4 regions of the Streptomyces sp. NPDC102360 genome follow, and region 2 is predicted to be linked to each of the others. Evidence: riboswitches for the same ligand, from Rfam matches in the RefSeq annotation. Region 2 holds a riboswitch; each other region holds the start of a gene.
What was found. A riboswitch is a leader RNA that binds a small molecule or an ion and turns the genes downstream of it on or off. The one in region 2 is predicted to bind thiamine pyrophosphate.
Positions count from the first base shown of each region.

Region 1: linked by a shared signal. The riboswitch ahead of thiO (glycine oxidase ThiO) and the one ahead of thiC (phosphomethylpyrimidine synthase ThiC) in region 2 are both predicted to bind thiamine pyrophosphate.
Region 3: linked by a shared signal. The riboswitch ahead of ACIRHA_RS28790 (thiamine ABC transporter substrate binding subunit) and the one ahead of thiC (phosphomethylpyrimidine synthase ThiC) in region 2 are both predicted to bind thiamine pyrophosphate.
Region 4: linked by a shared signal. The riboswitch ahead of ACIRHA_RS05640 (purine-cytosine permease family protein) and the one ahead of thiC (phosphomethylpyrimidine synthase ThiC) in region 2 are both predicted to bind thiamine pyrophosphate.

Region 1 is NZ_JBIWLG010000006.1:408,916-416,459, reverse strand. It holds gene ACIRHA_RS25280 (DUF4396 domain-containing protein) at 1-249, opposite strand, end outside; gene ACIRHA_RS25275 (deoxyribonuclease IV) at 315-1,178, opposite strand; gene pknB (Stk1 family PASTA domain-containing Ser/Thr kinase) at 1,370-3,328, opposite strand; gene ACIRHA_RS25265 (thiazole synthase) at 3,523-4,320, opposite strand; gene thiS (sulfur carrier protein ThiS) at 4,328-4,528, opposite strand; gene thiO (glycine oxidase ThiO) at 4,525-5,718, opposite strand; TPP riboswitch at 5,716-5,829, opposite strand; gene ACIRHA_RS25250 (hypothetical protein) at 5,883-6,224, shown strand; gene ACIRHA_RS25245 (NAD(P)/FAD-dependent oxidoreductase) at 6,311-7,543, shown strand.
Region 2 is NZ_JBIWLG010000004.1:365,084-372,627, reverse strand. It holds gene ACIRHA_RS19990 (LacI family DNA-binding transcriptional regulator) at 1-701, shown strand, start outside; gene ACIRHA_RS19985 (metallophosphoesterase) at 932-2,008, shown strand; gene ACIRHA_RS19980 (hypothetical protein) at 2,191-3,015, shown strand; gene thiC (phosphomethylpyrimidine synthase ThiC) at 3,082-4,857, opposite strand; TPP riboswitch at 4,850-5,021, opposite strand; gene ACIRHA_RS19970 (YibE/F family protein) at 5,093-6,430, shown strand; gene ACIRHA_RS19965 (SsgA family sporulation/cell division regulator) at 6,527-6,991, opposite strand; gene ACIRHA_RS19960 (IclR family transcriptional regulator) at 7,093-7,544, opposite strand, start outside.
Region 3 is NZ_JBIWLG010000008.1:247,258-254,801, forward strand. It holds gene ACIRHA_RS28770 (YceI family protein) at 181-852, shown strand; gene ACIRHA_RS28775 (hypothetical protein) at 1,431-1,817, opposite strand; gene ACIRHA_RS28780 (FxLYD domain-containing protein) at 2,062-2,538, opposite strand; gene rlmN (23S rRNA (adenine(2503)-C(2))-methyltransferase RlmN) at 2,982-4,088, shown strand; TPP riboswitch at 4,128-4,233, shown strand; gene ACIRHA_RS28790 (thiamine ABC transporter substrate binding subunit) at 4,337-5,419, shown strand; gene ACIRHA_RS28795 (ABC transporter permease) at 5,395-7,074, shown strand; gene ACIRHA_RS28800 (ABC transporter ATP-binding protein) at 7,074-7,544, shown strand, end outside.
Region 4 is NZ_JBIWLG010000001.1:1,235,699-1,243,242, reverse strand. It holds gene thiM (hydroxyethylthiazole kinase) at 1-633, opposite strand, end outside; gene ACIRHA_RS05640 (purine-cytosine permease family protein) at 717-2,117, opposite strand; TPP riboswitch at 2,107-2,202, opposite strand; gene ACIRHA_RS05635 (family 2B encapsulin nanocompartment shell protein) at 2,580-3,998, shown strand; gene ACIRHA_RS05630 (family 2 encapsulin nanocompartment cargo protein terpene cyclase) at 4,052-5,428, shown strand; gene ACIRHA_RS05625 (geranyl diphosphate 2-C-methyltransferase) at 5,445-6,332, shown strand; gene ACIRHA_RS05620 (hypothetical protein) at 6,489-7,544, shown strand, end outside.

The DNA.
Region 1 (7,544 bases), on a different contig from region 2:
ATCGACGCCCGCGCGCAGGACGCCGCGCAGGGTGAGCGAGTAGCCGAAGACGAAGGCGAGCACGATCGCCAGGATCATCGTCGGTACGTTGCCCCAGCCGAGCGCGGTGCCGATCACCATGCCGAGGACCTCGCCGATGGCACAGCCGGTGAGGCAGTGCAGGGTGGCCTGCGCGGCCATGGACCAGGTGACCTTGGTGGTGCCGGGTGCGTCATGGTGCTCGTGCCCGGCGTGGGTCTCGTGCTGCATGGTTCCCCCAGTGCTCGCTGCGGATGCCGTCACCAAGGGAACCATATACCCCCCAGGGGTATTCCTCAGGCTCGTAGCTCCTTGAGGCGCGCCACGTCGGCCGCGTGGCCCTCTTTACCGCCGGGTGTCTCGATGACCAGGGGAACGTTCTCGGTCGCGGGGTGGGCCAGCAGCTCGCGGAACGGGTCCTCGCCGATGTGACCGGAGCCGATGTTCTCGTGCCGGTCCTTGTGGGCGCCGACGACGTCCTTGGAGTCGTTGGCGTGGATCAGCTTGAGGCGGCCCTCGCCGACCGTGTCCACGAGGAGGTCGAGGGTCTGCTTCATGCCGGCCGGGCCCGTGAGGTCGTGGCCCGCCGCGAAGATGTGGCAGGTGTCGAGGCAGACGCCAAGCTTGGGGTGGCGGTCCAGGACGTCGAAGTACGGGCCGAAGTCCCAGGTGCGGGAGCACAGTGAGGCGCCCTGGCCCGCGGTCGACTCCAGGAGCAGGAACGGGTCGTCGTCGTGGGTCAGCTCGTCGAGCAGCGGCAGCATGCGCTCGCGGACCTGCGCGAGGGCCACCTCACGTTCCCGGCCACCGGTCGCGGAGCCGGTGTGCACGACGACGCCGAGGGCGCCGATCGCGCGGGCCCGGCGCAGCGAGTGGCGCAGGGAGTCCACGGACTTGTCGACGGTCGCCTCGGTGTGCGAGCCGAAGTTGATCAGGTACGGGGCGTGGACGTACGCCGGGATGTTCTCGGCGGCGCACTGCGCGCGGAAGTCCTCGTCCTGCCGGGGGTTCCCCAGTGGAGTGGCCCAGCCGCGGGGGTTGGCCACGAAGACCTGGACGGTTTCGGCCTTGAGGTCACGGGCGTAGGAGAGCCCTACGCTCGCGAGGCCGCCGGCCACGGGGACGTGGCCGCCGATGGGATTACGGATGCTGCTGTTCACGCGGCCAAGGGTGTCACGCACGCGTACTGGGTCTTTCAAGCCCCTGCGGCTTCCGGGCGGCTCCGGCAAATCAAGCTTCTCCGGCTTCCGGGTGGCTCCGGGCAATTCAAGCCCCTGCGGCGATTGAGCAGCGGGGTCCGGGGCGGAGCCCCGAGAGCGCAACCCCGGTGCCGGTGCACAGGTCCCGCCTGCTACCGGATGGTGATCGTGACGGTCGACCCCTTCGGAGCCTCGTCGCCGCCCTCCACCGACTGGCTCTTGACCGTGTCGCCGAACAGGCCGAGCAGGCCGCGGTTCTCCTCCACCTCGAAGCCCGCCGCCTTGAGCCGCGACGTCGCCTCGTCGACCTTCTGACCCGTGACGTCGGGGACCTCGACCATCACGGGGCCCTTGGAGATCGTCAGGGTCACCGTGTCGCCCTTGGCGAGCTGCTTGCCCTCGGCGGGGGACTGCTGTGCGATGTCGCCCTTGTCTTCCTCGGAGTTGACCCGCTTCGTGGAGATCTCGGCCTTCAGGCCCTCGTCCTCGAGGTCGGCGATGGCGTCCTGCTCGGACTCGCCCGTGACATCGGGGACGTCGACGGGGGCGCCCTTGGAGACGACCAGGGCGACGGCGGAACCGGCCCTGCGGGTGTCGCCCGCGCCGGGATCCGTGCGGATCACCGAGCCCTTGGCGATCTGGTCGCTGAACTCCTTGGTGGTCATGCCCGGTTCGAGGTCACGCTTCTTGAGGTCGCTCTTCGCGGTGTCCAGCGGCGTGCCGCTGAGGTCGGGGACCTTCACGGTCTTCGACCCCCTGGACACCGTCAGGTCCACCGTGCCGCCGCCGCGGATGCGGTCGCGGGAGCCCGGATCGCTGTCCATGACGGTGCCGCGCTTGTACGTGTCGCTGTACTCGCGGCCGACCGTGCCCCGCTCCAGGCCCGCGTCGGCGAGCCGCTTCTCGGCCTGCCCCTGCGTCTGGTTCAGGACGGACGGGACCTGCGTGAACTGGCCGGAGTTGATGTACCAGACGCCGGTACCGACGCCGAGGACCAGCAGGATCGCCGCGAGGATCGCGATGGTGCGGCGCTGCGGGCCGCGACCACGACCACGACCGCTGCCGTGAGCCGGTCCGGGGGCCAGGGGCGGAGGCGGTGGCATCTCCAGGCGGCTCGTCCGGTTGAGCTGCGCCTGGTCCGCGGCGTCCGTGGGCAGCGGCAGCTGTACGGGCGTGCCCACCGCGCGCGGGATCACGCTCGTACGGTCGTCGGCCCCCACATACTCCGTATCGCGGGCCTGTGGCGGCACCGCGTCCAACTGGGCGTCGGTGAGCGCCGACCGGGCGCCCCTGGCCTGCGCGAGGAGCGCCACGGCGTCGTGCGGGCGCACCTCGGGGGTGCGCGCCGTCGCCGACGCGACCAGCTCGTCGAGCTCGAAGGGGAGGCCGGGGACCGCCGCCGAGGGCGGGGGCACGTCCTCGTGGAGGTGCTTGTAGAGGATCTGGGCGGGGGACTCGCCCGCGTGCGGCTTGCCGCCTGTGAGCATTTCGTAGAACACGACACCGCACGCGTAGACGTCCACGCTCGGCGTCGCCGTGCCGTTCTCGATCTGCTCGGGCGCCAGGTACGAGACCGTGCCGAGGACCGCCCCCGTCGTGTTCGTGACCGTGTCCACCGCGCGGACCAGGCCGAAGTCCGCCACCTTGACCCGGCCGTCGTCCCCTATAAGGACGTTCTCCGGCTTCATGTCGCGGTGCACGAAGCCCGCGCGGTGGGCCGCTCCCAGCGCGGCGAGGACCGGCTCCAGGATGTCGAGGGCGGCGCGGGGCCGCAGCGCTCCCCGGTCACGCAGCACGTCGCGCAGGGTGCAGCCGGCCACGTACTCCATCGCCAGATACACGTACGCGCCGTCGGTGCCCTGGTCGTACACCCCCACGACGTTGGGGTGCGAGAGGCGGGCCACCGACTTGGCCTCGCGGATGAAACGGTCCACGAACGAGACGTCGGCGGCCAGCGAGGGGTGCATCACCTTGAGCGCGAGCACGCGGTCGAGGCGGGTGTCCACGGCCCGGTAGACCGTGGCCATCCCGCCGACCGCGATGCGTGCGTCGACGCGGTACCGGCCGTCGAGCACGTGCCCGAGCAACGGGTCCTGAAGGGTCGTGTCCACGCAGGCGAGTGTACGAGGAGCCACCGACACCCAGCTCTCCTGCCGCGAGGCCGGGGCCGTACTGCAGCAGACCTGTGACCACCTTCAAGCCCCGCTCTTGGACGAGAGGCCGCGGGGTCCTTTTCAAGCCCCGCTCTTGGACGAGAGGCCGCGGGGTCCGGGGCAGAGCCCCGCGACCGCAACCCCGGCTCGGGTCACACGAACGCCGGCCGCTCCGGATCGAGCCGCGCCCGCCCCTCCGTAGGCGAGGAGGCCTCCGCGAAGTGACGCTTCGGGATGCGCCCGGCCCGGTACGCGAAGCGCCCCGCCTCCACCGCGTGCCGCATGCCCTCGGCCATGAGAACCGGCTCCTGCGCGCGGGTCACCGCAGAGGCGAGCATCACACCCGCACAGCCCAGCTCCATGGCGAGCGTCACATCGGACGCCGTGCCCGCACCCGCGTCCAAAATCACCGGCACGCGCGCGTGCTCGGTGATCAGCTGGAAGTTGTGCGGGTTGCGGATGCCGAGCCCCGAACCGATGGGGGAGCCGAGCGGCATGATCGCCGCACAGCCGACGTCCTCCAGTTTGCGGGCCAGGACCGGGTCGTCGTTCGTGTAGGGAAGGACGGTGAAGCCGTCGTCCACCAGGGCCTCGGCCGCGTCGAGCAGCTCGATCGGGTCGGGCAGCAGGGTGCGCTCGTCGGCGATGACCTCGAGCTTCACCAGGTCCGTGCCGAGTGCCTCGCGCGCGAGGCGGGCCGTCAGGATCGCCTCTCCCGCGGTGAAGCAGCCGGCCGTGTTCGGCAGCACCCGGATGTTCAGCTTCTCCAGGACGGAGAGCACCGAGCCGTGCACGCTCGCGTCCACGCGGCGCATCGCCACGGTGGTGAGTTCGGTCCCGGAGGCCACAAGAGAGCGCTCCAGGACGTCGAGACTGGGCGCCCCGCCCGTGCCCATGATCAGACGCGAGGAGTACGGGTCGCCCCCGAGGACGAAAGTGTCGTCGGCCATGGACGGTTCAGCCTCCTTGTACGGCCGTGAGGACCTCGACGCGATCTCCTTCGGAGAGCGCCGTGGCGGGCCATTGGGTGCGCGGGACGACGGTTTCGTTGAGGGCGGCGGCGACGCCCTTGGGCGCGGTGGTGAGCGTGGTGACGAGGAGGTCGAGCGTGATGCCCGCGGTCACCGTGCGCGGCTCGCCGTTGACGTGGACGTTCATACGGGCTGCTCCACGAGGGCTGTGCCGAAGCGTTTCGGCGTGAACGGGCGGGCCTCTTCCGGGAGTTCACCAGTGGTCAGGGCGTGCGCCATGGCGTCGCCGGTGATCGGCGTCAGGAGCACGCCGTTGCGGTAGTGGCCGGTCGCCAGGAGGAGGCCGGGCAGGGCGGTCGGGCCGAGGAGCGGGGCGTTGTCGGGGGAACCGGGGCGCAAGCCCGCGCGGGTCTCGGTGAGCGGGAGTTCGGTGATGCCGGGGACGAGTTCGTGGGCGTCGCGCAGGAGTTCGTAGACGCCTCCCGCGGTGACCGTGGTGTCCCAGCCGAGTTCCTCGCTGGTGGCGCCCACGACCAGCTCGCCGTTGACGCGCGGCACCAGGTAGAGGCTGCCGCCGCGGACGACCGCCCGGACCGTGCGGCTGAGGAAGGGCGCGTACCGCTTCGGTACCGTCAGGCGCAGCACCTGGCCCTTGACGGGGCGCACGGGCGGCAGCACCGCGTCGGGCACACCCGCGAGCTGTCCGCCGCGGCTGCCCGCCGCCAGCACCACCTGGCCGGCGGCGAGTTCGGTGCCGTCGGCGAGGACCGCGCCGCTCGCCCGGTCGCGGACGACACAGAGCCTTTCGGCCCACAACCTGTGGAAGGTCACGCCGGAGCGCTCGCAGGCCGTCACGAGGGCGCTCGCGAGCCTCCTCGGGTCGATCTGGTGGTCCCCGTCGACGCGCAGTCCGCCGCGTACGCCCGGGGCGAGCATCGGTTCGAGGCGGCGGCATTCGCGGCCCGACAGCCACTCCGCGTCGAGCCCGGACTTCGTTTGCAGCGCGTGCAGTTCACGCAAGTGGGCGCGGTCGTCGGAGTCGAGCGCGACCGCGAGCGTGCCGCACGCGCGGTAGCCGAGGTCCTGCCCGGTGGCCTCGGACAGCTCGGTCGCGAAGTCCGGGTAGCGGCGCGCGGACTCCAGGTTCAGGCCGAGCAACGTCTGCTCGCCGTGGTGGAGTTCGGTGACGGCGGCCAGCATTCCGGCCGCCACCTGGGCGGCCCCGCCGCCGGGTTCGGGGTCCGCGACCGCGACGGTCAGGCCGCGCTGCGCGGCCCGCCAAGCGGTGACCAGACCGATGATGCCGCCACCGACGACGAGGACGTCGCAGGTGTGCGAGCGAACGGATTGCGAATGAACGGATGGCGTCGACGACATGGGCGTCAAGCCCCTCCCTTCGCCGGTATGACCCGGATCAGGTTCGTACGGTCGAAGGCCGCTCCAGCCTCCCTCTCAGCCCGCTGCGTACGGGCTCCCGCGAGTGCTCTACGTTGGCCACCCTAGCCGTTCACCGCGACCCCCAGTAAGGGAGCCTCGAACCAGTGCCCCGATCTCTCGACGGTCTCGTGATGTCCCCCGTTGCCGACCAGGCTGCTGGTCAGGTGGGCACGCGCACCCGCTTCACGTACCGGGAGAGCGACGGCCGCATTTCGGCCGACTACGTAGGCGGCGATGTCGTGCAGGGGCACCTTGTGGGCACGCGCTCCGGTGACGAGATCGACTTCCGCTACGTCCAGCTGAAGACCGACGGGACCACCTCCTCCGGACACTGCGTCTCGACCGTTTCCGAGCTCCCCGACGGCCGGGTGCGCCTCGACGAGACCTGGGAGTGGGAGTCGCAGGACGGCAGCGGCACCAGCGTGGTCGAGGAGCTCGCGGGCTAAACCGCCGGCGTGTGTGGAGGACGTCACGGTGTCGGAGTGGTCCGCATCGCTGACCGACGAAAGACCAGGTGCCTAAGGTTGCTTCCGTGAGTGAGCAGCTGAGCGGGAGCGGAGCGCCTTCGGGGCAGCGGAACGTCGTCATCGTGGGCGCGGGCATGGCCGGTGTGCAGACCGCGGTCGCGCTGCGCGAACAGGGCTTCACCGGCGCGGTCACGCTCCTCGGCGCCGAACCCCACCAGCCGTACGACCGGCCTCCGCTGTCCAAGGCGGTGCTGCTCGGCAAGGCCGAGGGCTCGGCCTTCGACGTGGACTTCGAGGCGCTTGGCGTCACCCTTGAGCTGGGCCGCGAGGTGACCGGGCTGCGGCCCGGCGACCACGAGCTCGACACGGCCGAAGGGCCGGTCCCGTACGACGTGCTGGTCGTCGCGACCGGCGCCGAACCCGTCCAGCTGCCGGGCGCGCGGTCCGCCCCCGGAGTGCACCTGCTGCGCACGCTCGACGACGCCGAGCGGTTGCGGCCCGTCCTCGCCGAGCAGCACGACGTGGTGGTCGTGGGCGCCGGCTGGATCGGTGCCGAGTTCGCCACCGCGGCCCGTGAGGCCGGCTGCCGGGTCACGGTGGTGGAGGCCGCCGAGCGGCCGCTGGCCGGGGCGCTGCCCGCCGAGATCGCCGCGCCCATGGCGACCTGGTACGCCGACGCGGGAGCCCGACTGCGCACCAACGCGCGCGTGGAGCGCATCGAGCCGGACGCCGTGGTCCTCGACGACGGCACGCGGCTGCCCGCGGGAGCCGTCGTCGTCGGCATCGGCGCCCGCCCCGCCACCCGCTGGCTGGCCGGCTCCGGCATCGAGCTGGGCGCCCACCGTGAGGTCCTCGCGGACGACGGACTGCGCACATCCGTGCCCGACGTCTACGCGGTGGGGGACTGCTCCTCGTTCCCCTCGGGGCGCTACGGAGAGCGCCTCATGGTCCACCACTGGGACAACGCGCTGCAGGGGCCGCGCACGGTGGCGGCGAACATCGTCGGCGAGACCCCGGCGGTGTACGACCCGGTGCCCTATTTCTGGTCCGAGCAGTTCGGCCGGTTCGTGCAGTACGCCGGGCACCACGAGGGCGCCGACGCGACGGTGTGGCGCGGCGACCCCGCCGGCGCCGCCTGGTCGGTGTGCTGGCTGCATGGCGGCGCACTGGTGGCGGTCCTCGCCGTCGGCAAGCCGCGTGACCTGGCCCAGGGGCGCAAGCTCATCCAGTCGGGGACCGCGCTCGACCCGGAGCTCCTCGCGGACCCGGCCCGCCCGCTGAAGTCCGCGGTGGCGTGAG
Region 2 (7,544 bases):
CACTCGACGGCACCGTCGTCATCGACCCCTCCGACCATGATCCGGTCGTCACCGAGCTGGTCCGCCAGGGCCTGCCCGTCGTCTCCGACGGACGTCCCGCGGGCACCCTGCCCGTGACCGCCTGGGTCGACAACGACCACGAGGCCGCCGTGCTCGGCATCCTCGACCACCTCGCCGAGTCCGGCGCACGCCGCATCGGCCTGCTGACCGGAACCACCACCGACACGTACACACACCTCTCCACCTCGGCGTATCTGCGCTGGTGCGAGCGGATCGGACAGGAACCGGTCTACGAGTCGTACCCCGCGCACGACCCGTGCGCGGGCGCCGTCGCCGCCGACCGGCTGCTCGCCCGGCCCGACCGCCCCGACGCGGTCTACGGCCTCTTCGATCCCAACGGGACCGATCTGCTCGCCGCCGCGCGCCGCTACGGGCTGCGCGTCCCGGACGATCTGCTGCTGGTGTGCTGCAGCGAGTCGACCGTCTACGCGACCACGGAACCGCCCATCACCACCCTCTCGCTCAAACCGCGGCGGATCGGGACATCCGTCGTGCAGCTCCTCATCGACGCCATCGAAGGGGTCGAGTCCGACCAACCGGTCGAGCAAGTGATGCCGACGGAACTCATCGTGCGGACCTCGTCCCAGCGGCGCCCGCACCGCACCACGGTCAGCCCTCCCCGCTCTCCGGGACAGGGCTGACCGCCCCCGACCGCCCCCCTCCACCGACTCCGCCGACCTCCACCGAAGAGAAAAGTCCACACCAATTCGGGAGAAATGCACGGCGATCAGCCGCCCGTCACCGATTCACCACCCCTGGTGCATCACACAGCGCGAGCCGCATTCCTATGATGGGCGCACGACACCGCGGGCCACTGCGACCAGGCAGTCCGATACGGTGCACAGGCGGCGCAATGGTGGTGGAGGGGTCGATGACTCAGGGGGCCGGTCTGGGATCCGCAGCGGACACGGAGACGCTGCGCGACTTCCGTGTTCCCGCGTACGTCCATGACGTACCGGCGAACGTGCAGCCGACGGACCCCGACGTCGCCACGCCAGGCGCCGAGAATCCCGAGGCCTATCCCGCCGATTACACGCCGACCGAGCGCGACCTGCCGGTCATCGACCAGGGCGACACCGTCCAGATCGAGGCGGCGCAGCCCGCCCCCACGGGGGACGAGGGCCTCGGCCCGCTGTACGTCGTCGGCGATGTGCACGGCTACCTCGACGAGCTGCTCGCCGCGCTCCGCGAGCAGGGCCTGATCGACGCGGAGGGCAACTGGGCGGCGGGCACCGCGCGTCTGTGGTTCCTCGGCGACTTCACCGACCGCGGGCCCGACGGGATCGGCGTCATCGACCTCGTCATGCGCCTGTCCGCCGAGGCGGCGGCCGCCGGCGGCTACTGCAAGGCGCTCATGGGCAACCACGAGCTGCTGCTGCTCGGCGCGAAGCGGTTCGGCGACACGCCCGTGAACTCCGGTGCGGGCACAGCCACGTTCCAGGCGGCCTGGTTGCTCAACGGCGGGCAGAAGGCCGACATGGACCGCCTTCAGGACGTGCACCTGCAGTGGATGTCCCGGCTCGACGCGATCGAGATCGAGGACGACCACCTGCTCACGCACTCGGACACCACCGCGTATCTCGACTACGGCGATTCCATCGAGGCCGTCAACGACACGGTGCGTGAGACCCTCACGCGCAATGACGCGGACGAGTGCTGGGACCTGTTCCGCAAATTCACCAAGCGGTTCGCGTTCAAGGACGAGGAGTCGGGGCCCAGCGCCGCGCGGCAGCTCCTCGACGCCTACGGCGGCTCGCGCATCGTGCACGGCCACAGCCCGATCCCGTACCTGCTCGGCGAGGTCGGTGGGGAGGACGGGGACAGCGAGGACAGCAGGCCCCCCGTCGAGGGACCGCATGTGTACGCGAACGGCCTGGCCATCGCCATGGACGGCGGCGTGACCATGGCTGGAAAACTCCTCGTCCAGCAACTGCCCATGGATATCTGAGACTTCGCGGGGCAGACGCGAAAGCGGAGGATCCGACCGGCCGTCTGGCCAATTTCCGGAAACCCCCTGTCACCGCGTGCCGTGACAGCTCTACCATCGGCTTATCCGTAGCAGGCTCCCCTCCGTTTCTGCCCGACGGCTCGCACCCATGCGGGCCACCAAGCCCTACGGAGCATCGGGGGATGCACATGAACAGCGCTCCGCATTTGCTGAACGAGGACCGTCCCGAGTTCGAGCGGCTCCTCGATGACGCGCTGCGTACCGCACCGAATCGGCCTGAACTCGCCGCCGTGGGCCAGCGGCTCAACCCCGAACAGCTGCGCACCATGGCGCTCGGCGCCGCCGCGCTGATCAACACGGCGGCCGCCGACGAGTACCAGCGCTACGTCAAGGTCCGCGAGGAACTGCGCTCCACGCCGCGGCTCCTGCGTCCGCTACGCGAAGGAGGCAACTCCAGCGGGGAGAGCACGGGGCCGGGCGTCGCCGCGGTCGCCGTCGTGCTCGTCCCGGTCCTGGCCGGGACCGCAGCCCTGATCTTCCTGATCGTCGGCTACGTCCTGAGCATGCTCAACCCGGTGCCGGGGTTCGCCAGGACCCTGCGCACCTTCGGCTGGGTCTTCGGCGCGATCACCGCGGCGAGCATTCTCGTCGCGGCCGTCTGCCTGCTGATCGCGGCGTTGCGCAATGGGTCGACGTCGCTCCAGGCGAGCGCGCACGGCGAGGCGAGCGAGGAAGTGAAGCAGGCCAGGGAAGCCTGGCGCGTCGCGCTCCTGGACCGGGGCATCCTGCCGTTCCTGCGGGACGCCCTGGCGGATCCCTCGGCGGGCGGCGGCTCGCACCTCGGGGGCCGCGGTGGCTCCGGCGGGCGCATGCCGCAACTCGGCTACAACAGGCCGGGGTTCAGCAGCCCCGACGGCGGCGGCACGGCCACGGGCCAGCGCGCCGGCTATTCCAGCCCGGACTTCTCCAGCCCGGACTTCGGCGGCCCGGACCACCAGCCGGACTGACCCTCCGGCGGCCACCGGGCCGACGTTGGGGCCCCCACGCGCAAGAGGGGCCCCACCGTCATGCCGTCAGTCGGCGATCGGCAGATACACGCGATTGCCGGCCTGCGCGAACTCCTTCGACTTCTGCTCCATGCCCTCCTCGATCTCCGAGGACGTGGTGCCGTGTTCGCGCCGGATGTCCTGCGAGATCTTCATCGAGCAGAACTTCGGCCCGCACATCGAGCAGAAGTGCGCCGTCTTCGCGGGCTCCGCCGGCAGCGTCTCGTCGTGGAACTCCCGCGCCGTGTCCGGGTCGAGCGCCAGATTGAACTGGTCCTCCCAGCGAAACTCGAAGCGCGCGTCGGAGAGCGCGTCGTCCCAGGCCTGCGCGTCCGGGTGGCCCTTGGCGAGGTCCGCCGCATGCGCCGCGATCTTGTACGTGATGACACCGGTCTTCACGTCGTCGCGGTTGGGCAGGCCCAGGTGCTCCTTCGGCGTGACATAGCAGAGCATCGCCGTGCCCCACCAGGCGATCATCGCGGCGCCGATCCCGGACGTGATGTGGTCGTACGCCGGGGCGATGTCGGTGGTCAGCGGGCCGAGCGTGTAGAACGGCGCCTCCTCGCAGATCTCCTGCTGGAGGTCGATGTTCTCCTTGATCTTGTGCATCGGGACGTGCCCCGGGCCCTCGATCATCGTCTGCACGTTGTGACGCTTGGCGATGGAGTTCAGCTCGCCGAGCGTCCGCAGCTCCGCGAACTGCGCCTCGTCATTGGCGTCCGCGATGGAGCCGGGACGCAGGCCGTCACCGAGCGAGTATGTGACGTCGTACGCCGCGAGGATCTCGCAGAGCTCCTCGAAGTGCTCGTAGAGGAAGCTCTCCTTGTGGTGCGCGAGGCACCACGCGGCCATGATCGAGCCGCCGCGGGAGACGATGCCGGTCTTGCGGTCGGCGGTCATCGGGACGAACGGGAGACGGACGCCCGCGTGGACCGTCATGTAGTCCACGCCCTGCTCGGCCTGCTCGATGATGGTGTCCTTGTAGACCTCCCAGGACAATTCCTCGGCCTTGCCGTCGACCTTTTCGAGTGCCTGGTAGAGCGGCACGGTGCCGATCGGGACGGGGGAGTTGCGCAGCAACCACTCGCGCGTGGTGTGGATGTTGCGGCCGGTGGAGAGGTCCATGACCGTGTCGGCGCCCCACTTGGTCGCCCAGGTCATCTTGTCCACCTCCTCCTCGATGGAGCTCGTCACGGCCGAGTTGCCAATATTGGCGTTGACCTTCACCAGGAAACGCTTGCCGATGATCATCGGCTCGATCTCCGGGTGGTTGACGTTCGCGGGCAGCACGGCCCGGCCCGCCGCGATCTCCTCGCGCACGACCTCCGGCGCGACGTTCTCCCGGATGGCCACGTACTCCATCTCCGGGGTGATCTCCCCCCGGCGCGCGTACGCGAGTTGGGTCACGGCCCGGCCGTCCCGGCCGCGGCGCGGCTGGCGCGGGCGGCCGGGGAAGACCGCATCGAGGTTGCGCAGGCCGCCGCGCGGCGACGTGTGCTTGATGCCGTCGTCCTCGGGACGGGCGGGGCGACCCGCGTACTCCTCGGTGTCGCCGCGGGCGATGATCCAGTTCTCCCGCAGCGGCGCGAGACCGCGGCGGACATCGGTGTCGACAGTCGGGTCGGTGTACGGACCTGAGGTGTCGTACAGCGTCACCGACTGCCCATTGGTGAGGTGCACTTGACGGACCGGCACCTGGAGGTCGGGGCGCGAGCCCCTGATGTACCCCTTGTGCCAGCCGATGGACTGGCCGGCCTCCGCGGTCGAGCTGGAGGCAGGCGTGTGCGCGTCCGTTGTGGTCATGAGACCTACTCCCTACGCCGGCATTACCCGGTAACAGGTTCAGCGGTCGACGCAGCGATATCCGCCCCCTGGTCACGCAACTCCACGCTGTTTCACGTGAAACGCGCTGGGACGAAGGTCAGCGCCCTCTCAGCCCGGTGCTCCGAGCTCCCGCGATGGCAAAAGCGCCTCCACGCTAACGTGACGTACGCCGCGTTGACCAGAGGGCCCCCTCCGTTCTTGCGATGATCGGGCGGTGACCACCAGCCAGCAGCCCTCAGCTCCGCCGTCCCACCCGCCGCATGGGCACTCCCACAGCCATGGCCCAGCGGCGCCTGTCTCGCGGCACCTGCGCAAAGTGATCGCGGCCGTCCTGATCCCGTTCTCGCTCGCGGTCGTCGTGGGCCTCGCGGTGCTCTGGCCGGGCGGCGCCCCGCCGCACGAGCGCAGCGGTGTCGGCTTCGACCGGCAGACGCAGCAGGCCACGGTCACCCGGGTCGAGAAGGTCGACTGCTCGTCCGTGCACGCCCAGGGGCAGAGCCCCACCGGGGACCCCACGGCGCAACAGGGCACCACGGGCGAGCAGAAGACCGGTGGCACCTGTGAGAACGCGACGATCCGGATCGACAGCGGCAAGGACGAGGGCCGTACGTTCACCGAGGTCGTCCAGCCGGATTCACCGCGGCAGTTGCACGAGGGCCAGAAGGTGATCGCCGCCTACGCGCCCGACGCACCGAAGGAGCTGCAGTACTCGGTCACCGATGTGAACCGCAAGGTTCCGATGGTGCTGCTGGCCGGAATCTTCGCCCTGGCCGTGGTCGTGGTGGGCCGGATGCGCGGCGTCATGGCTCTCGTCGCGCTCGCGATCAGCTTTATGGTGCTGACGTTCTTCATCCTGCCCGCGATTCTGCAGGGGTCGAACCCCTTGGTCGTCGCGGTGGTCGGAGCCAGCGCGATCATGCTGATCGCGCTCTACATGTGTCACGGCCTGACGGCCAGAACCTCCGTCGCCGTGCTCGGCACCCTCGTCTCCCTGCTGCTGATCGGCCTGTTGGGCTCGCTGTTCATCGGCTGGGCGGCCCTGACGGGCAACACCGACGACAACACGGGGCTGATCCACGGCCTGTACCCGGACATCGACATGAGCGGTCTGCTGCTCGCCGGCGTCATCATCGGCTCGCTCGGTGTGCTCGACGACGTGACGGTCACGCAGACCTCTGCCGTGTGGGAGCTGCACGAGGCGAACCCGACGCTGGGCCGGCGCGCCCTGTACCGGGCGGCGATCCGCATCGGGCGCGACCACATCGCATCCGTCGTCAACACACTCGTCCTGGCTTACGCGGGTGCCGCGCTGCCGCTGCTGCTGCTCTTCTCGATCGCGCAGAGCAGCGTCGCCGACGTGGCCAACAGTGAGCTGGTGGCCGAGGAGATCGTGCGTACGCTGGTCGGCTCGATCGGCCTCGTCGCCTCGGTGCCGGTGACCACCGCGCTGGCCGCGCTCGTGGTCTCCGCCGACCGCCCGGAGACGCGGGAGCCCGCGATGGACGCTCCCGCTCCTGGGCGCGCAGGCCGAGGCCGGCGGCGTAAACGCTGAAAGGCGCGGAACTGCTCGGGTGCACCGTGCTGCTGAAGCGTTACGTCTGGCCCCTATGCATATGGCCCGGATACATCTGTGCGAGCCGATGGGGAGTCAGCCCGCGCTCTGCTCCTCGGCGAGAATCCGGTCGAGGGCCTCGTCGAGGTCGGACTCGAAGTCCACGCCCGTCTCCTCCTGGCCCAGCGGGACGAGCTTGTCCGTCCGGTCGAGGAACGCGATGAGCGGTGCGACCCCGGCCCTGAACAGGGCCTGATCCGCACCGACCTGGAGCCTGATGTGCACCTCTCCCGGCATCTCGCCGACGGCGCCACCCACCCGCTCCACCGGTGTGACCTGTACGTCCCCTTCGCCACTCGCCCCGTTGACCCCGTCGACGAGGAGCTCCCGGCCGAACGCCCAGGTCACGGGCGCGTCTCCGGGGAGATGGAAGGTCAGCCGCACGGCGTAGGGATCGGTGGACTCGTACCGGAGCTCCACCGGAATGCGGAACGAGAGCTCCTCGGAGACGAGGAAGCTCATCATGACCTCTGCTTGGACTGCTTGTACCGACTCGCGCATCGCCTACCCCGTCAACTTGCCGTCGATTGGCCAGGAAACTACCTCCCTGACACTGCTGGCATCTTGCTCAACGTACACACAGGATCACAAGGAGTGAGTTTTCAAATGCTGATAGAGAAGGCGAGTGTTCCTACAAGCTTGCCGATCTCGTGCTGCAACTGCCGTGCTGTGGGCAGCAGTTTCTCCGCCTGATGGGAAGGGAGAGAAATGGCCAAAGTTGCCGCGGCCGACCCGATCGTCAGCGGAAACGCGGCGCAGGCCGTACCCAGCGCGTACTCCTGACGCTCGATGATCGGTTCCATGCGGCCCACTCGGCTCAACTTCCGTAGCAGCGCACGGTCGTCACGGACCGAATACGGGGTGATGGACTGCGCGGGGTAGCGGTCGAGATGGTCCTTGCGGGCCCTCTCGTCGAGCTGGGAGAGCAGACACTGGCCGATGGCGTGGGCATGGCCGGTCTCCCGGAAGTCGGCCCACTCCTCGACGGCCGGATTGGCCGGAGTGTCGGCGACGGCGACGAGCTCGATCTCGCCGTCCCGGTAGACCGCGAAAT
Region 3 (7,544 bases), on a different contig from region 2:
CGGGTTCCTGAAGGCGCCCAGGCCCCTCAAGAACACCCGCGCGAGAGCCCCTGTCCGTAACCGGACGGGGGCTCTCCGTATATGTCCTGCGCGGACTTGTGAAGACCTGTTCACGAAGGTGGGCGGGTTCATTGAGGGGGGCTTGCGGGCGTTCTTTACGCTGAAGTAACAACGTGCCTCATGAACATCTTCGGTCGCAGCTTCACATCCCGGCGCGCAGAGGGATCCGCCGCTCCGGGGGCCGCTGCTCAGGGGGCCGCCGGCACCGCAGTACTGCCCGACCCGGCCGGCCACGACCCCTCCATGGCGGCGCTCTCCGGCGCCTGGATGGTCGACCCGGCACACAGCAGGATCGGGTTCTCCGTCCGGCACGCCATGGTGACGACGGTGCGCGGCGCCTTCACGGAGTACCAGAGCCGCCTCTACTTCGACGGCGAGGACCCCTCGCGCTCCTCCGCCGAGCTCGTCCTCGCCACGGCGAGCGTCGACACCGGTGTCGAGCAGAGGGACGCCCACGTGATGGGCCGTGACTTCCTGAACGCCTCCCAGTACCCGCGGATGACCTTCAAGAGCACCGCGGTGGAACTGGCTGGCGACGATGTCTACCGGATGCACGGCGATCTCACCATCAAGGACGTCGCTCGCCCCGTCGTCCTCGAACTCACCTACATCGGCTTCGTCACGGACGCCTTCGGCGACGAACGCGTCGGCTTCGACGGCACCACCACCATCAACCGCACCGACTGGGGCCTCATGTACAACGCCCGCCTCGCCCAGGGCGGCAACATGGTCAGCGAAAAGGTCCGCCTCCAGTTCGACATCGCGGCCATCCGTACCCCGTCGGGCCGCTGATCCCACGGGCGCACAGGTCACCCTCGTAGATCTGCGACGCTGGAGGCGCTATGCCTAAGCTCGGAGAACTATCGGTGACCCGGCATCAAAAAGGCCCCCGACCTGCGCGTTCGGCGCGGATCAGGGGCCTGTTTTGGCTTACGGGGCCGTGTCTGGGCCGTCAGGCTCGGGAGGCGGCGGCAGGAATGGGCGTACACGCGCAGGGTGAGGGCCGGGCCAGCGTGACCGAGGTACTGGCTCACGGCTCTCCCCGGCGTCGAGGAGGACGGACGCGTAGAAGTGCCTGAGCGCGTGCATGCCGTGCTCGTGCGCCGACTGGCACCTCTGGCCTGGTCCGGGCGTCCCGGATGAGCTTCACCTGTCGGACCACGCGCAGGGTGCCGGCCTCGAATCGATTGCGTTCTCGGGGAGACCCACGATCTCTCCCTGACGGAGGCCGCACGGCACTCCGTGTCGGTAGCTGGAGTGGTGGCGCGCTCCGCTTGAGCGTCAGGGGCCACGTCCGCACCACTACGTGTGGGGCGACGGCGGACGGGATGGGAGTTGGGTGGTGAGTTGCGTGGGGCTGTACGTGCAGGTCAGCGCGCGCGAGGGATGACCACGACCTGAACATCGTCTTCGTAGATCACGCGCCCTGGGTCGGTCGACTTCACCATGCGACAGTCCACGTCGTGCTCAGCCAGGATCTCTAGGTAACCCGCCACACGCTCGATGAGATGGGCCGCCGAAGGCTTGAACCAGGCCGTGGCCCCGGCATTGACAGCTGGGTCGTACACGCTCGGGTCAACGGTGGACGGGTCCGTATACGCAGCGTCGTACCAAGCATTGTTCTCGCTCCGGAACCGTTCTTGGTCAGTCGTCAGCTGCCCGTCGCGGCCAAGGTTGTTGACCAGCCCGAACACGCCCTTGAACTGGCCTCGCTCGTCAGGCAAGGTCGACTGAAACCGCACATACTCGTTAGCCATCACGCGATGTTGCCACGCACTTCCCGACGTTGGGATCTCTTTCCGGGCCGTGCCACATCCGTGCCTGGTCACCCGGGCAACCACGGGGGACGGCAGGCATGAAGTCGGCTGAGTCGAGGGGGTGTCAGAGCGCTCCCTCGCAGTTCAGACGCTCGACCTCCCCCAGATCACCCGAGCTTCCCAAGAAACAACGGACCCCCCGTCCTCCGATGAGGAGGCGGGGGTCTGACCGAAACCGTCGGGGCTACAGGGAGGCGTAGCGGTCGACGCTGAGGACCTTCACGGTCATGGTGCCCGACGGGGCGTCGTCGGTGAAGCCGTCAGCGTTGGTGGAGACCTTCTGGTCGGGGGCGACGGAGGTCTCAAGCGCGTAGCCGGTCTCGATGCGGTTGCCGTCGGCGTCGAGGAACTCGACCTCGATGTCGTAGTCGGAGGTCTTGGAAGTGTGGTTGGTGATCGTCACGGGGGCCTTGAGGGAGCCGTAGCCGTCGGAGGTGGGCTCGCCGATCTTGATGTCGTCCTTCGGCGCGTTGTTCTTGTTGGTCGACGTCGTCCGCGGGCTGTCGTCGCTCTTCTTACCGGCCGAGGAAGTCGAGCTGGACGAGCTGTCCTTCTTGCCTCCGGCTTCGGCCTCGGCGTCGCCTCCGCCGCCGACCACGGCGGACATGATGCCGACGGCCGCCAGTGTTCCGACTCCACCGAAAACAATCTTCTTACCCATGCCCATCGGGGGCGCTCCTTCGTGAATGAGCCAGCAGGGGTGCCACCCTCCGGAGGTGCGCATCAGCCCTGCTGGCACGTTCCATGCTCCGGATCGGGTGGCCGGCTCAGAGGCTGCAAAAGTCCCTCATCGGGGAGCACAAAGTCCCGTCTCTGTGGATCAATCACGTGATGCCCAGACACGCTCTGGTCGCGACCCAAAAACATGCCTCTGGCAGTGGAGCTCCGGCAGTGGGGCCGGGGCCGGCATTGTCGGGAGCGGGCCCGTGGATGGCTGCGGGATGGGAGCTCGGTTGGGCTGTGGGCTGGGGAAACGGGTCGGGCGCCGGGCCGCCTGTGGGCCGTCCGAAGGGGCTCAAGGGCGACGGACAGTGACCGACGATGACAGGGGGCAGGAGCTTCAGGCTCAGGTCACCCTCGTAGATCTGCGACACTGGAACCGCTATGCCTAAGCCCGGAGAACTGACGTTCGTCGCCCCCCGCGGGGCCAAGAAGCCGCCGCGGCACCTTGCTGATCTTTCGCCTGCTGAGCGGAAGGAAGCCGTTGCCGCGATCGGTGAGAAGCCGTTTCGCGCCAAGCAGCTCTCGCAGCACTACTTCGCGCGGTACGCGCACGATCCCGCGGAGTGGACCGACATCCCCGCGGGGTCGCGCGAGAAGCTGCGGGAGGCGTTGCTGCCGGAGCTGATGACCGTCGTGCGGCATCTGTCGACCGACCAGGACACCACGCGCAAGACGCTGTGGAAGCTGTTCGACGGGACGCTCGTGGAGAGCGTTCTCATGCGGTACCCGGATCGCGTGACGATGTGCATCTCGTCGCAGGCGGGCTGTGGCATGAACTGTCCGTTCTGTGCCACCGGGCAGGCCGGGCTCGACCGGAATCTGTCGACCGGTGAGATCGTGCATCAGATTGTCGATGGGATGCGGGCGCTGAGGGACGGGGAGATCCCCGGGGGCCCCGCGCGGCTCAGCAACATCGTGTTCATGGGCATGGGCGAGCCGCTCGCCAACTACAAGCGGGTCATCCAGGCCATTCGCGCGCTCACCGACCCGGAGCCGGACGGGGTCGGGCTCAGCCAGCGCGGCATCACCGTGTCGACGGTGGGACTCGTGCCCGCCATCAACCGGTTCACCGACGAGGGCCTCAAGTGCCGGCTCGCGATCTCGCTGCACGCCCCCGACGACGAGCTGCGCGACACCCTCGTCCCCGTCAATACGCGGTGGAACGTGCGCGAGGTGCTCGACGCCGGGTTCGAGTACTCCGCGAAGTCCGGGCGTCGGCTGTCCATCGAGTACGCGCTCATCCGGGACATCAACGACCAGGCGTGGCGTGGTGACCGGCTCGGGCGGATGCTCAAGGGGAAGCCTGTCCATGTCAATCTGATCCCCTTGAACCCGACCCCGGGGTCGAAGTGGACCGCTTCGCGGCCCGAGGACGAGAAGGCCTTCGTCAACGCCATCGCTGCCCACGGCGTCCCCGTGACCATCCGGGACACCCGTGGCCAGGAGATCGACGGAGCCTGTGGACAGCTGGCGGCCACCGAGAGGTAGCCTGGCCATCATCAGTAAGTAAGTACGACAACTGAATCTGCATTCCGACAGGGGAGCGCCACAGCGCTGAGAGTGCGGCATCGGCCGCAGACCCTCTGGACCTTGCCCGGGTCATTCCGGGTAGGAAGTTCGGACACCACTCAAGCTGTTGCGCCCTGCCCGGAGCCCCGGCCGTTCTCGCCGAAGAACTGCCAGAGGACTCCGGGCAGGGCCGCGTCTTCTCCTGGTCACTCCCAGGAGGAATACAAGTGAGCAAGAAGGCGTACGTCGCCGTGGTCGTGGGGCTCGGGCTCGTCACGTTGTCCGCGTGCGGGTCATCGGGCGGTGGCTCCGGTGCCGCGGGCGGGGACTCCAAGACCGTGACCCTTGTGAGTCACGATTCGTGGGCTGTCTCGAAGGGTGTGCTGAAGGACTTCGAGAAGAAGTCTGGCTACAAGGTCAAGGTCCTGAAGGACGGGGACGCCGGCGAGGCCGTCAACAAGGCGATCCTGTCCAAGGGCAATCCGCAGGGCGACGTCTTCTTCGGCGTCGACAACACCCTGCTCTCGCGCGCGCTCGACAACGGGATCTTCTCCTCGTACAAGGCCAAGGGGCTTGATGAGGTGAAGAGCGAGTATCGGCTCGACAAGGGGAAGGAGCGCGTTACTCCCGTCGATACCGGGTCGCTCTGCGTCAATTACGACAAGGCGTATTTCAAGAAGCACGACCTCGCGCCGCCGGCCTCCTTCGCCGACCTCGCCAAGCCCGCGTACAAGAATCTGTTGGTCACTGAGAACGCGTCCACCTCGTCGCCCGGTCTCGGCTTCCTGCTCGGGTCCGCCGCGAAGTACGGCGACGACGGCTGGCAGCCGTACTGGAAGAAGCTGAAGGCCAACGGGCTGAAGGTCGTGGATGGGTGGGATCAGGCGTACAACGAGGAGTTCAGCGGGAGCGCCGGTGGGAAGAAGGCCGGCGGCGACCGGCCGCTCGTCGTGTCGTACGCGTCCTCGCCGCCCGCCGAGGCCGTGTTCGCCGATCCGCAGCCGAAGACCTCGCCGGTGGGCGTCGCGAAGGGGACCTGTTTCCAGCAGGTCGAGTTCGCGGGGCTGCTCGACGGGGCGAAGAACGATGAGGGCGGCAAGGCGCTGCTCGACTTCCTGGTCTCCAAGAAGTTCCAGGAGGACATGCCGCTCAACATGTTCGTCGACCCCGTGACCAAGAACGCGAGCGCGCCTGCCGATTACACCAAGTACGCGGTGAAGATCGACGATCCCGAGACCATGAGCCCGCGCAAGATCGCGGACAACCGGGACGACTGGGTGAAGTCGTGGACGTCGCTCGTACTGAAGTAGTCGTCAAGAAGCGCAGGGGGAACGCGGCGCGGCTTGGGCTCATGGCCCTGCCCGTCGTGTTCTTCGGGCTGTTCTTCGCCTACCCGGTCGTCGCGATCGTCGAGCGCGGGCTGCATGTCGACGGAGGCTGGCAGCTCGGGCGGATCCTGGACGTGCTCGGGCAGTCCGACATCCGGCACGTGCTGTGGTTCACGGTGTGGCAGGCGGTGGCGTCGACCGTGCTTACGCTGCTGATCGCGCTGCCGGGGGCGTATGTCTTCGCGCGGTTCGAGTTCCCCGGGAAGCAGGTGCTGCGGGCCGTCGTCACCGTGCCGTTCGTGCTGCCAACCGTCGTCGTGGGCACCGCGTTCCTCGCGCTCGTCGGCAACGGCGGGCTGCTCGACGAGCTGTGGGGCGTGCGGCTCGACACGACGGTGTGGGCGATTCTGCTGGCGCATGTGTTCTTCAATTACGCGGTCGTGGTGCGGACCGTGGGTGGGTTGTGGGCGCAGCTCGATCCTCGGCAGGAGGAGGCCGCGCGGATGCTCGGCGCCTCGCGGTTCGCGGCCTGGCGGAAGGTGACGCTGCCGGCGCTGGGTCCCGCGGTCGCCGCTGCCTCGTTGATGGTCTTTCTGTTCACGTTCACGTCGTTCGGTGTCGTGCAGATCCTCGGCGGGCCCGGGTTCTCGACTCTGGAAGTGGAGATCTATCGGCAGACCGCGCAGATCTTTGATCTGTCCACTGCTGCCGTGCTGACCATCGTGCAGTTCGTCGCCGTGGGACTGATTCTTGGCATTCATGCGTGGACCGTGCGGCGGCGGGAGAGCGCGCTGCGGCTCGTCGACGCCGCGCACACGTCGCGCAGGCCGCGCGGGACCGGGCAGTGGGCGCTCCTCACCGGCGTGCTGGCGTCCGTCGCCCTGCTGATCGTGCTGCCGCTCGGGGTGCTCGTCGAGCGCTCGCTCGATGCTCCGGGCGGGTACGGGTTCGGGTATTTTCGGGCGCTCACGGACGCCGACGGCGGGACCTTCCTCGTGCCGCCGATCGACGCGATCTGGAATTCGCTGGAGTACGCGCTCGCCGCCACGGCCATCGCCGTGGTGATCGGTGGGCTCGCCGCCGCTGCCCTCACCCGTCGTGCAGGGCGGCTCGTGCGCGGGTTCGACGCGTTGCTGATGCTGCCGCTGGGGGTGTCGGCGGTGACCGTCGGGTTCGGGTTCCTGATCACGCTCGACGAGCCGCCGCTCGACCTGCGGTCCACGTGGATCCTGGTGCCGCTCGCGCAGGCGCTCGTCGGGGTGCCGTTCGTGGTGCGGACGATGCTTCCGGTGCTGCGGGCCGTCGACGGGCGGCTCCGGGAGGCCGCCGCCGTGCTCGGGGCCTCGCCGCTGCGGGCCTGGCGGGAGGTCGACCTGCCGATGGTGCGGCGGGCGCTGCTCGTCGCGGCCGGGTTCGCGTTCGCCGTGTCGCTCGGCGAGTTCGGGGCGACCGTGTTCATCGCGCGACCCGACAATCCGACGCTGCCGGTCGCCGTGGCCCGGCTGCTCGGGCGGGCCGGTGACCTCAACTACGGGCAGGCGATGGCACTTTCGACCGTGCTGATGGTCGTCTGTGCGGCCTCGTTGCTCGTCCTTGAACGGATTCGGCCCGCCAAGGCCTCGACCGGGGAGTTCTGATGTCGCTGCTGGAGTTGGACGACGCGACCGTACGATTCGGTGGGCGCGCCGTGCTCGACGACGTGGACCTGGAGGTCGCCGAGCACGAGATCGTGTGCGTGCTCGGGCCGAGTGGCAGCGGCAAGTCGACGCTGCTCAGGGCCGTCGCGGGACTGCAACCCCTGGACGGTGGGCGGGTGCTGCTCGGCGGCGCCGACCAGGCGGGGGTGCCCGCGCACAAGCGGGGCGTCGGCCTGATGTTCCAGGACCACCAGCTGTTCCCACAGCGCGACGTGGGGCAGAACGTCGCCTTCGGACTGCGCATGCACGGCGCGGGCAAGAGTGAACAGGCGGAGCGCGTACGGGAGTTGCTGGGGCTCGTCGGGCTGCCCGGCGCGGAGCGGCGCGCGGTCGGCGCGCTGTCCGGTGGGGAGCAGCAGCGGGTCGCGCTCGCGCGGGCGCTCGCGCCGCGGCCGCGGTTGCTGATGCTG
Region 4 (7,544 bases), on a different contig from region 2:
CACCGCGCCCAGCGCGCAGCCGCCGCCGGTCACGCGGGTCAGCAGGGCGTCCCCGTTGGCGATCCGGGCGCTGCGCGTGCCGTCGGTGACGTAGTCGACGGGCCCGGACACGGCGACCACGCTGCCCGCCGTGCGCGCGAGCTCCGCTGCCGCGCCCTCGGCGTCGTCGACACCGTGGGAGGCGTCCACGCCGCGGCCGCCGCCACCCGCGCCCGCGAGCGCGATGATCTCGGAGGCGTTGCCCCTGATCACGGTCGGCCGCAGCGCGAGCAGGTCGGCGGCGAGCGCGGTGCGCACCGGCAGCGCGCCGATGGCCACCGGGTCGAGGACCCAGGGCGTGCCCGCGTCGGCCGCGGCCCGCGCCGCCTCGGGCATCGCGGCGCGCTGCTCGGCGCGCGGGGTGCCGAGGTTGACCAGCACGCCCGAGGCGACGCGGGCGAAGGGCCCGGCCTCGTCCGGGATGTCGACCATGGCGGGCGCGGCACCCACGGCGAGCAGGACGTTGGCGGTGAACCCGGTGACCACCGCGTTGGTCAGGCACTGCACCAGGGGTGATGTGTGCTGTACGCGCCCGAGTGCCTGCGCCGCGAAGGCGACGAGGTCGTCGGGGCGGCCGGGGGACGTCTGGGGCATGGGGTGACTCCAAGTACGGGAGGTGCCGTGGTTCGCGTGCCGTGGTTCGCGTGCCGTGGTTCGTACGTTCGTCAAGGGGCAGGTCAGCCGCGTCGCCGCAGCCGCAGCGGCGCGTACACGGCGCCGGCCACGAGGAACGCCACGTAGTACGACACGTCCGCGCCGTGCAGCGCGTCCGCCACCGGGCCCACGTACAGGCTGGTGTCCATGAACGGGACCGCCGCGGCGAAGGCCGCCGCGAAGGCCAGCACGGCGGGCCAGGCGGGCTGTCGCCGCTCGCGCTCGGCGGCGAGGTCGAGCGGTGCGCCGGCGCGTGCCCTGGCCCGCGCGCGCCAGTCGACGAGGACGATCGCCACGAAGCCGGGGATCCAGTACCCGACGAACAGCAGCACATTCTGGAACCGGGCGGTGGTGTCTGCCGCGTGCATCCACAGCACGAGAGGGAAGCCGAGCGCGGCGGCGAGGGCGGCGGCCACCGGGCGCGGGATGCGCACGCCGATGGTCTGCAGGGCGAGCGAGCCGCTGTAGTCGTTCATCGCGTTGCTGCACAGCGCGGCCAGTGCCACGGCGAGAAGCCCGAACGCGCCGACCGCTCCGCCGCCGAGGATCTTGTCGACCCCGGCCGCCGTCTGGTCGGTGAGCACGGAGGCGCCCCACAGGCCGAGTGCCTGGACGGCCACGAACGACACCAGCAGGCCGAGCAGCGTGTACCAGAACATGCGGGTGCGGGAGGTGGCGGCGGGCAGATAGCGGCTGAAGTCGCTGGCGTACGGGGCCCAGGACAGGCTGAGGCTCAGCGCGATGGTGCTGGTCAGGATGAAGGCTCCGGCGCGGTCGGCTCCGTGCACGGAGCCGTGGGCGGCCGGGTGCACACCGTCCAGCAGCCTCCAGGCGATCAGTGCGAACGCGGCACCGAGCACGAAGGTCATGACGATCTGCAGCCGGTGGATGGCCTCGTAGCCGAAGACACCGAGCAGCCCCTGGGCGAGCAGCATGACGAGCACGCCGGCCCAGAACGGCCAGCCGAACAGCCGGGCCAGCGCGTCACCGCCGAACAGGCCGATCAGCGCGTCCCACGCGATGGACGACAACCACTGCAACACGCCCGGCAGCACGACGCCCCGCCCGAACGCGAGCCCGGCCAGCGGCAGTTGCCCCGCCCCGGTCCGGCTCCCCCACGTCCCGAGGTACGCGGTCGGTACCGCTCCGACCAGGGTGCCGAGCACGACGGCGGCAAGCGCCGTGGCGAAGTCGAGTCCGAGGGCGATGCCGACGGTGCCGGTGAAGACGCCGGTCATGGTCAGGTTCGGCGCGAACCACACGGTGAACAGGCGCCCGGCCCCGCCGTAGCGGTTGCTCTCGGGCACCGGCTCGATGCCGTGCCCCTCGATGCCGAGGTCGCCGGGTGCCGCGGGCATCCGCCCGTCGAAGGCGCCGCTCTCGCGGTCGGCAGGCAGGCCACTGGAAACATGCGCGACAGGCATGAGACATCCCTCCGCCAGTGCGAACTGGTTCAGGTTCGACGGGTGTGTTCTCAGCCCTCTGGTGGGGGCACCCCGTGTCCGGTTACGGCTGCCAGCCTAACGCGGTGGCCTTTCGCCTACCCCGTGGGGTGCGGAGTCGGCAATGTCGATCTCGGCGGCGGCTGGCCGACTTCTATCGGTTTGGCGCCGCCGTGACGTGTGCGCACCGCGTGAGCCGGGGCCTACGCCCGTCCGGCGACAACGAGAAATCGGGCCGAGATCCATCGGTTCCTCCGCAAACACCGCGGGAGCTTGATCATCGCATCGAGCGAATGTCGCCGACTTCCCGTGGTCCGGCAGGCGAGGCGGACCGTACGGTGCTGCTGGATCTGGACGCATTCCCGACGAATTGATCAACTCTCTTTCTTCTGTCCCGTTATTGCTGGCATGCGCGCTTTCGCCCGACCAAGGAGAGCTCACCCGATGACCGTTGACTCGACCACCCCGGACACCGCGGCGGCCCCGCCACGGCAGACCAGCCTCGGCACGGCGGCCGCCCGCAATCTCGCCACCACCACCAAGTCCGCCCCGCAGATGCAGGAGATCACCTCGCGGTGGCTGCTGCGGATGCTGCCCTGGGTGGAGACCAAGGGTGGCGTCTACCGGGTGAACCGCCGCCTGACCTACACGGTCGGCGACGGGACCATCGAGTTCATCCAGGACGGCGGCGACGTCCGCGTGATCCCCCGCGAACTCGGTGAACTGGCGCTGCTGCGCGGCTTCGACGACGTCGAGGTGCTCACCGCCATCGCCGACCGGTGCGAGCAGCGCGACTTCCGGGCCGGCGAGACACTGGTCGAGCGCGGGGCACCGGCGGACAAGCTCCACCTGATCGCCCACGGCCGCATCAACCAGTTCTCCGAGGGAGAGTACGGCGACGAGGTCGCGCTCGACGTGCTGGCCGACGGCGACCGCTTCGGTGACAACGCGCTGCTCAACGAGGACGCCCGCTGGGATCAGACCGTGGTCGCCGAGACCTCCGGCACCCTGCTCACCCTCTCGCGCGCCGACTTCGCGGCCGTGCTGTCCGCGGCGCCACCCCTGCAGGCACACGTCGACGCGTTCAAGTCGCTCGCGGGCCGGGGCCAGAACCACCGCGGCGAGGCCGAGATCCCGATGTCGGCGGGGCACGTGGGCGAGCACGAACTGCCCGGCGCGTTCGTCGACTACGAAGCGAGGCCGCGCGAGTACGAGCTCTCGGCCGCCCAGACGATCCTGCGGGTCCACACCAGGGTCGCCGACCTCTACAACGAACCGATGAACCAGACCAAGGAGCAACTGAGGCTCACCGTCGAGGCGTTGCGCGAACGCCAGGAGCACGAGCTGGTCAACAACCGGGAGTTCGGCCTGCTCCACAACGCCGACTTCAAGCAGCGCCTCCAGCCGCACTCGGGACCGCCCACGCCGGACGACCTGGACGAGCTGCTCTGCCGCCGCCGCGGCTCGAAGTTCTTCCTGGCGCACCCCCGCACGATCGCGGCGATGGGGCGCGAGTTCAACGCGCGCGGTCTGTACCCCGACCACGTCGACCTCGGCGGTCAGCAGGTCCCGGCCTGGCGCGGGGTGCCGATCCTGCCGTGCAACAAGATCCCCGTCACCAAGGAACGCACCAGCTCGATCCTCTGCATGCGTACCGGCGAGGACAACCAGGGTGTCATCGGCCTGCACCAGACCGGTCTGCCGGACGAGTACGAGCCGGGGCTGTCGGTCCGGTTCATGGGCGTCGACGAGCAGGCCATCACCAAGTACCTCGTCAGCACCTACTACTCCGCCGCGATCCTCGTGCCGGACGCGGTCGGTGTGCTGGAGAACGTGCAGATCGGCCGCTGGCCCAGCAGGTAACGGAGCAGGACCACGGCCACCCATCCCACCAAGGAGCCCTCAAGGAGTCATGGATGCCCCCGCCTGAGCCGACACCTCCGCAGTCGGGCCTGCCGGAAGCGGTCTCCCGCTTCGGGGCGCAGGTCCTGGCCGACGCCGCGGCCCGCGCCCGCGACATCGGAGCCGTCACGGGCGGCGCACCGCGCGCGGTCGCCTCGCCGGTCGCCGAGGCTCCGGCAGTCGAGGCACCGGTGGCCGATGCGCCGGCGGTCGACGCGCCGGCGGTCGACGTCCCGGCTGAGCGCCCGGACTTGGAGCGGCTGCTGCGCGGGCCCAGCGGTCTCGGCACGGCGGGGCTGCGGCTGACCCCGCGCGAGGAACCGGCATCGTCGAACCAGGAACCGGCATCGTCGGATCCGGCGCCGGACTCGGCTCCGGCTCCGGCTCCGGATCCGACGCCAAGTGCCCCTAAGGGGCGGCCCGTTCCCGGCCTGTACCACCACCCGGCGCCCGACCCCGATCCCGTACGGGTCGCGGAGGTCAGCCGCCGGATCAAGGACTGGGCGCTGGACGAGGTCGACCTGTACCCCGACGACTGGGAGGAGGAGTTCGACGGATTCTCCGTGGGCAGCTACATGGTCGGCTGCCACCCCGACGCACCCACCGTCGACCACGTCATGATCGCCACCCGCCTGATGGTGGCGGAGAACGCGCTGGACGACTGCTACTGCGAGGACCACGGCGGCTCACCCGTCGGCCTCGGCTCACGGCTGCTGCTCGCGCACACCACCCTCGACCCGCTGTACACCACGCGGGAGTACCAGCCGCAGTGGGCGGAATCCCTGTACGCGGACGCGCCCCGGCGCGCCTACCGCTCCGCCATGGAGTACTTCGTCCAGGCGAGCAGCGCATCCCAGGCCGACCGCTACCGGCACGACATGGCCCGCCTTCACATGGGCTACCTCGCCGAAGCCGCCTGGTCCGAGCACGACCACGTACCGGAGGTGTGGGAGTACCTGGCGATGCGCCAGTTCAACAACTTCCGCCCCTGCCCGACCATCACCGACACCGTCGGCGGCTACGAACTGCCGGCGGACCTGCACGCCCTGCCGGACCTGCAGAAGGTCATCGCGCTCGCGGGCAACGCGACGACCATCGTCAACGACCTGTACTCGTACACGAAGGAACTCGACGCTCCCGGGCGGCACTTGAACCTGCCGGTCGTGATCGCGGAACGCGAGGACCTGTCCGACAAGGATGCCTACCTCAAGTCGGTCGAGGTCCACAACGAACTCATGCACACCTTCGAGACAGAGGCCGCGGCCCTGGCCGCCGCCTGCCCGCTCCCGAACGTCCAGCGTTTCCTGCGGGGCGTCGCGGCGTGGGTCGACGGCAACCACCAATGGCACCAGAACAACACCTACCGCTACAGCCTGCCCGACTTCTGGTAAGAGATAGGACTCATCAGTGACCAGCACCGAACTCACCGCCACGGCCCAGAGCACCTCCCCGTACATCCCTTCGCCGGCCACCCCCTACCAGGGGGACATCGCCCGCTACTGGGACGGCGAGGCCCGGCCGGTCAATCTGCGGCTCGGCGATGTCGACGGTCTGTACCACCACCACTACGGCATCGGCGCGGTCGACCACTCCGCGCTCGGTGACGGAGCGGGTGACGCGAACGAGCAGAAGCTGATCGCCGAGCTGCACCGGCTGGAGTCGGCGCAGGCCTCGTATCTGCTGGGGAACCTCGGCGACATCGGTCGGGACGACACCCTGGTGGACGCCGGCTGCGGCCGCGGCGGCTCGATGGTGATGGCCCACCAGCGTTTCGGGAGCAAGGTCGAGGGGGTCACGCTCTCGGCCAAGCAGGCCGACTTCGCCAACGGGCGGGCCGAGGAACTCGGCATCCAGGACCACGTCAGGGCGCGTGTCTGCAACATGCTGGACACCCCGTTCGAGACCGGGCAGATCTCGGGGTCGTGGAACAACGAGTCGACCATGTACGTCGACCTGCACGACCTGTTCGCCGAGCACTCCCGCATCCTGGAGGTCGGCGGCCGCTATGTGACCATCACCGGCTGCTGGAACCCGCGGTACGGCCAGCCCTCGAAGTGGGTGTCGCAGATCAACGCACACTTCGAGTGCAACATCCACTCGCGCCGGGAGTACCTGCGCGCGATGGCCGACAACCGCCTGGTGCCACAGACCGTCATCGACCTCACCCCGGACACCCTCCCGTACTGGGAGCTGCGGGCCACGTCGTCACTGGTCACGGGCATCGAGGACGCGTTCATCAACTCGTACAGGGACGGCTCGTTCCAGTACCTGCTGATCGCGGCGGACCGCGTCTGACCGTCCGCTGACCACCGGGGAGGGACCGTTCGGGAACGGTCCCTCCCCTGCGACGTCACCCGGCGTTCGCGCGTGTGCCATGATCCGTCGACGGTGGCCGGCCCTGGGGAGGGACCGGCCGCCACGGAAACGACATGGCACTAGGAGAGTTCAGAAGTGAATTCGGGTGGGGATCACAGCGGATCGTCGCTGTCCGACGACGAGTGGGAGCGCTTCCTCCAGGAGTCGGAGGACGGCGTACGGGACGCACCGAAGGAACCGTCGGCGCGCGCCCGCATGGTGACGCGCCGCTTGCAGGAGCAGGATGCCCGGCCCGAACCGTGGCGCACACACCAGCCGGCCCGGCCGCGCCGCCGCACGGGCTGGTACGCGCTCGGCCTGGTGGCGACGCTGGCCGTGGCGGTCGTGGCGCTCGCTCCGGGGCGGGTGACGGACTGGTTCGGTGGCGGCTCGGACGCGGCGACACCACTGGCCCCGGAGAGCGCCCGCCCCACGGCACCGCCACCGGACACATCAGCAGAACTCCCCACGCTGGACGAGCCGTTCAGGGGCTCGCCCGCCGCGCGCTGGGCCTCTGGCACGGCCGGTATCACTGTGCCCGCGCCCCGGGCCACCGGCTGGATGAGCAAGGCACAGGTCGCCCGGTCCCTCGAACGCTCCCGGGACTTCCTCACCGCGTCCAGCCTGGACCCCGAGGTGCTGCGCGGCGATCACCCCGCCGAGGCCATCGCCCTCATCAACCCCCGCCAGCCGAAGGAACGCGCCTTCCTGGACAGGTCGCTGACCACACCGAGCGAGAAGTACAACCCGCTGGTGCTGTTCAGCCGCTTCGACACATCGAAGGTGGAGCTGGTCGGCGACGTGGTCAAGACCCGCGGCCGCATCACGTACCGCACGGGCGAGATGGACGCGCTCGAAGTCACCACGGACGTCACGTACGTGTATCCGGTCGTGTCCGCGGAGGCGGGCAGCGACCGCGTCACACGTGTCGTGGTCCGCCGCGAAGTGGTGATGAACTGGCCCGACCCGGCGAAGGTGATCACGGAACCGGGCACCTTCTCGGTCATCTCGAACCGCGTGAACACCACCAACGGCGGCTGCGAGACCTACACCGGCTATCTCACCCCGTCCTTCACCGCCGACCGCGACACCGGCGAAGGACCCGCGGTGGACCCGTACGACCGGAGCCCCGCGATGGACGAGCGGATGGGC